One region of the Cytobacillus sp. genome, then DNA from elsewhere that is predicted to be linked to it. Evidence: predicted binding sites of a transcription regulator. Region 1 holds the regulator's gene; the other holds the start of a gene.

Region 1 (3,140 bases):
TTGGGATTTGGAGGGATGGATCGAAACGGCCGAGAAGTTAGGAGCCGAAGCTAGACAAGTCATTGGTGAATACTCGGCAATACTTCTTCATACATTATCTAGTTTTGAGGGAACGAAGTTTCTTCAATTACATAGTCCGGTGGCGATAGCGAGAAGGTCACACCCGTTCCCATACCGAACACGGAAGTTAAGCTTCTCAGCGCCGATGGTAGTTGGGGGCTGTCCCCCTGTGAGAGTAGGACGCTGCCGGGCATATGAAAGAGCACCTGATGGGTGCTCTTTTTTGTGTGTTTGGATGAGTTACGGTACCAATACCTTATTTGAACTCTTTCTTTTTAATGAGAAAATACATATATGCGTCACATCTGCCAACATATGCGCCACTCCTTATTTTCACCGTCTGTTTTAAGTGTTAAATTTGTTCACTATAAAGATAAATTGTGCCAAGTGTTAGATAAACTTCAAAATATGCTAGATAAAATGGGAATCATGCTAGATAAAATCAAAAATTTGCTACACAAAACCCATTCATGCTAGATAAATCACCAAACTTGCCAGATAAAAGTATCACCTACTGTACCGCAGCTTCATAGAATCCAGAATCATGTTTTCAGCAGGTTCAGTCAGCCATACTTCGGGATTCCAACTCTCTATTCCAACCGAATAACAAGTTCAGAACAGCTAACACGTTTCACCTGTCCAACTGATCACCAAGCGCAGCACACTTCCCAGCCTCCAAAAAAACTTCTCCCAACCAAGCACAAACCCGCCCATTCAAAAATATATTGTTATCGACATTAACTTCCATTTTCAGGTTTGGGAAGTCAAAAAATGGGGGAAAATTATTAATACCCGCCAATTGCAAGAAATTACATAAATCATGTATAATTAATGTCAAATATAGTCAAAGTCAGATAGGGGGAGGCCTGGTGAGGAATATATCCGACATAATTGAAAATTATCTAAAACAGGTTTTAGAGAAGAGCGAAAGGGAAATCGTGGAAATTAAAAGAAGTGAAATTGCTGATAAGTTCCAATGTGTTCCTTCTCAGATCAATTATGTGATCAACACCCGTTTTACGATTGAGAAAGGATATGCAGTAGAAAGTAAGCGGGGAGGCGGGGGCTTCATACGGATTATGAAAGTCCAGTCCTATGACCATGCTGATTTAATTGACCAGTTAATTTCATTGGTGCAGAGCAGGATTGCCCAGAGCAGTGCAGAGAATGTCATTTACCGTCTGGTAGAAGAAGAGATAATAACACATAGGGAAGCTAAAATTATGCTTAGTGTTATAGACCGTTCTGTCCTGTATATTGATCTTCCATTCAGGGATGAGCTGAGGGCAAGAATGCTTAAGGCAATGTTAACCACTTTGAAATATAAATAGTAGGGAGCTGGGGAGGTGAAGTCATGATTTGTCAGGAATGTAACCAAAGGCCAGCCACGCTGCATTTTACGAAGGTTGTAAATGGCGAGAAAGAAGAGTTTCATCTTTGCGAGAAATGCGCACAGGAAAAAGGTGAAATGTTTATGCTGGGCAGCGGGTCTGGTTTTTCAATAAATAACTTGCTCGCTGGCCTTCTGAATATTCAGCCTGCCTTTCAGGAATCGGGCCAGGATCCTTTTCAGCAGGAGAAAGTCCTGCAGTGTGAGCAATGTTCCTTGACCTTTCAGCAGTTTATAAAAGTAGGCCGCTTTGGGTGCGCCAACTGCTATGAGACTTTTAAAGATCAATTGAACCCAATTCTTAGAAGGCTTCACAGCGGGAATTCCTCACACAGCGGAAAAATTCCTGCACGAATCGGGGGAACCATTCACCTGCGGAGGAATATTGATGATTTAAAAAATAATTTAAAAGAAATGATTTCCAAAGAAGAGTTTGAAAGAGCGGCAGAATTGAGGGACGAAATAAGGAAACTGGAAAAGCAGCTCAATGCCGATCAAAAGGGAGGGGAGTAAGCTTGTCGCTGGAACGTTTCATGAATCAAGCTATTAGCTCCTGGATGAGTGCGGAAGGCCCTGATTCCGATATTGTTTTAAGTTCGCGAATCAGGCTCGCCCGCAATATGAAGCAATATAAATTCCCTACTGTATTTTCAAATGAAGAAGCAGAAGCGGTCATTGAAAAAATAAAGGCGAGGGTGGAGCATTCTTCTTTTTCAAAACTTGGGAAAATGGAGCTTTTATTAATGGATAGCCTTCAGCCTCTTCAAAAAAGAGTGCTGATGGAAAAGCATCTGGTCAGTCCCCATCTTGCTGAGAATTCAACTCATGGTGCCTGCCTTCTTTCTGAAAATGAAGAAGTCAGCATCATGATTAATGAAGAAGACCATATAAGGATTCAATGCTTATTTCCGGGATTTCAGCTTACTGAAGCCTTAAGTATGGCAAATGAAATTGATGATTGGCTGGAGGAAGAAGCCGACTATGCATTTGATGAACATATTGGCTTTTTAACAAGCTGCCCCACAAATGTAGGAACAGGGCTAAGGGCATCTGTTATGATGCATTTGCCTGGCCTGGTTCTCACGCAGCAAATGAACAGAATTATTCCGGCAATTAACCAGCTTGGGTTAGTTGTTAGAGGAATTTACGGGGAAGGCAGCGAAGCTTTAGGTAACATCTTTCAAGTTTCAAACCAGATCACTCTCGGAAAATCAGAAGAGGATATCGCAGAGGATCTGAAAAGCGTTGTCAGTCAGCTGATTTCTCAGGAAAGATCGGCAAGGGAAGCATTAGCAAAGACTTCTAACATACAATTAGAAGACAGAGTCTTCCGCTCTTATGGCATTTTATCGAATAGCCGGATCATTGAATCAAACGAAGCAGCACAATGCTTGTCTGATGTTCGCCTGGGGATTGATATGCAGTACATCAAAAACATATCAAAAAATATATTGAATGAGCTGATGATCCTGACACAGCCCGGCTTCCTGCAGCAATATGCAGGCGGGCCGCTCAGACCGCATGAACGCGATATCCGCAGGGCTTCATTAATTAGGGAAAGATTACAAATGGAAGATCAAGAGTTGGGAGGATGAAAATATGATGTTCGGACGATTTACGGAAAGAGCTCAAAAAGTATTGGCTTTAGCACAGGAGGAAGCAATCCGTTTAGGACATAACAACATCGGAA
Region 2 (3,140 bases), on a different contig from region 1:
TTGAACGTAAAAAAGGCTATATCACTTATTTAAAGGAAGCCGAAAAAATAACGGAGTTCCTAAATATTATTGGCGCACACGCTGCTCTGCTCCGATTTGAAGATATCCGGATTGTCCGAGATATGCGAAATTCGGTCAATCGACTCGTAAATTGTGAAACAGCGAACTTAAACAAAACTATCGGAGCGGCCTTGCGTCAGGTGGAAAATATCCGGTTCATCGATCAAACTGTCGGACTTCAGGTTCTGCCTGACAAACTGAGGGAAATTGCCGAATTGCGTGTAGCTTACCAGGATGTCACTTTAAAAGAACTTGGGGAAATGGTTTCAGGAGGAAATATCAGTAAATCGGGTATTAATCACAGATTAAGAAAAATAGATGAAATTGCTGAGAAACTTCGGTCAGGCGACACTATAGATGCTCACTGACAGAGGGATCAGCAGGGAGGAGATGTACAATGGCGGAAAAACAGGTTGAAGTTAAGCTGAAAACAGGATTACAGGCACGTCCGGCGGCATTGTTCGTACAGGAGGCCAATCGGTTCTCATCCGATATTTTTCTGGAGAAGGACGGAAAGAAGGTAAATGCGAAAAGCATAATGGGTCTGATGAGTCTGGCTGTAAGCTCAGGATCAGTCATTACCCTCAAGGCCGAAGGGAACGATGAAAACGAAGCTCTTGAGGCACTTGCGAACTATATTCAAAAGGAAAACTAAAACAACTCGCATCGGGAAGATGCGAGTTGTTTTTTTATGCTTATTATTTATCTTTCTTCTCATCCAAAGAGTTTCTAGTAATGATTTGGTCAACCAAACCGTATTCAAGAGCTCTTTCAGCTGTCATAAAATTATCGCGGTCAGTGTCTCTCGCAATGACTTCAAGAGGCTGTCCAGTGCGCTCTGAAAGAATTGTGTTTAATTTTTCGCGAAGGAAAAGAATGCGCTTTGCAGCGATTTCGATTTCAGTCGCCTGTCCCTGAGCTCCGCCCAGCGGCTGATGAATCATGACTTCACTGTTTGGAAGGGCAAAACGCTTGCCTTTCTCACCAGCAGCAAGAAGGAACGCACCCATGGATGCTGCCATACCAATACAAATGGTTTGTACCTTCGGCTTGATGAATTGCATCGTATCATAAATAGCCATACCTGCCGTAATGCTTCCGCCCGGGCTATTAATGTAAATGGAAATGTCTTTTTCAGGATTTTCTGCTTCAAGGAATAAAAGCTGGGCAACAATTGAATTTGCCACATTATCATCGATTGCGCTTCCCAGCATAATGATGCGGTCTTTTAAAAGGCGGGAGTAAATATCATAAGCGCGCTCCCCGCGGTTTGTTTGTTCAATAACTGTAGGGATTAAGTTCATTTTCCAATTCCTCCTTCAAGATAAGGTCAACATACAAGATGAACAAGCATGTTCTTCCAAGTAAAGAAAATTTTTTAACTCCTATGTATTATTATGATACACTGATGGTCAATTAAGGTCAAACGAATCGCATGGAAATCGTGTTTGATTCGTTCGACACTTTTTTCTGTGCTGTACTATCTCATTCCATGATACCCATTGTTCTAACTTTTAAAACTAAAAGGAGGCTTGCAAAGTGAATAAACATATCATATAATTAGTTATCGTAGCGGCTGAGCGCTTGGTCAGCCACCTAATAAAATATTTGCCCTCGTGGTGCAACGGATAGCACGTGAGATTCCGGTTCTTAAGATGTGGGTTCGATTCCTGCCGAGGGCGCTGCCAAAACTCCTTGTCTGATATGGACAGGGAGTTTTTACTTTTTATGCTATCCGCAAATAAATTTCCTCTATCCGCACATAAATCAAAAAAACTTCCTGAATTTAAACCTGAATTTCAAAAAAATCCTTAAAATCCGCAGTTTTCACCATAAAAAATGAATATTCTTCCCTCTGCCATGCATATTGTGAAGTATTCAGAAAGATGGAGAAGTGCCGGTGCGAATGGCATTTGCCAACATATTTCCATACAACATTTACGGGGAATATTGTAAAATGGGGACAGGGGGAATGTATGATGAATTTGAAAGCTGGGTTATGGCAGCAGCAGACAATGAAATTAACAATGACACAGGAGCTGACGCAGGCGATTGCCCTTCTGCAATACAGCACACAGGAGCTCTCTGAATTCCTGGAAAGCAAAGCGCTTGAAAATCCCCTTTTAAAAGTTGAGTCCGGACATGTCCAGACGATGGATCCCCGTTATGACCGTGTCAAACTGACTAGAACAAAAGTGGAAAAGGATAAAATAAACTGGATTGAGCAGATTGGCTGCGGTAAGACGATGATGCTGGATGAATATTTGAGATCGCAGCTTCATTTGAAATTAAACAAGGACGAACAAAGAGTGATTGAGCACCTTATTGAGAGCCTTGATGAAAACGGTTACTTTCGGGCGGATCTGCAGACAGTTGCCAAGACTCTCCAGATGCCATTTGAATATGTGGAACAAATGCTTGAAGAGCTGCAGGAACTCGAACCTGCTGGCATTGGTGCTAGGAATCTTCAGGAGTGCCTGTCCCTGCAGATTAAGAGATTGCCAGTGAGAAATGAACTGGCTGAAATCATTATAGATGATTACTTTACCTTTTTTGCGGAAAAGAAATGGAAGGAGATTGCCAAACAGCTCAGTGTGGAGCTCAAAGAGATTCAAGAGGTATTCGACTTTGTTCAGACCTTGAATCCAAGACCGGGTTCATCCTTTCAAAGCGAGAAATCCGCATATATAACACCGGACGTGATTATTAAGTGGGATGGAAGCTCTTTTTCTGTCAGTGTTTTTGATGAAGTGCTTCCTAAAATCAGTTTTAATGAAGGCTATTATAAAAAGTTTTCGGCAACTGGTGACCGTAATGTCAGCCGCTTTTTACAGGAAAAGCAGCAGGATTACCAATGGATCATGAGGAGCATCCAGCAGAGAAAAGAGACTCTTGCGAATGTGACACTTAAAATCGTTGAAAAACAGCAGGACTTTTTTATAAAAGGACCTTCTCATCTGAAGCCGATGACCATGAAGGAAATATCAGATGAACTCGAAATACATGAATCAACTGTCAGTCGTGCTGTCCGGGAAAAATATGCACAAACGCCATATGGGACGTATGAGCTGAGATCGTTC

Evidence for each region. Region 1 encodes CtsR, which represses protease genes until heat stress. Its sites were predicted from a motif close to ATGGTCAATAAAGGTCAAACA; they were not measured.
Region 2: the regulator CtsR is predicted to act here: its motif matches at 1,469-1,489, upstream of clpP (ATP-dependent Clp endopeptidase proteolytic subunit ClpP).

Annotation. Positions count from the first base shown of each region.
Region 1 is NZ_CAXQGS010000043.1:1,532-4,671, reverse strand. It holds rRNA gene rrf (5S ribosomal RNA) at 136-252, shown strand; gene ACEQ1T_RS06575 (CtsR family transcriptional regulator) at 930-1,391, shown strand; gene ACEQ1T_RS06570 (UvrB/UvrC motif-containing protein) at 1,415-1,963, shown strand; gene ACEQ1T_RS06565 (protein arginine kinase) at 1,966-3,045, shown strand; partial or broken gene clpC (ATP-dependent protease ATP-binding subunit ClpC) at 3,050-3,140, shown strand, end outside.
Region 2 is NZ_CAXQGS010000145.1:3,321-6,460, reverse strand. It holds gene whiA (DNA-binding protein WhiA) at 1-428, shown strand, start outside; gene ACEQ1T_RS24640 (HPr family phosphocarrier protein) at 458-715, shown strand; gene clpP (ATP-dependent Clp endopeptidase proteolytic subunit ClpP) at 759-1,364, opposite strand; tRNA gene ACEQ1T_RS24630 (tRNA-Arg) at 1,671-1,742, shown strand; gene rpoN (RNA polymerase factor sigma-54) at 2,040-3,140, shown strand, end outside.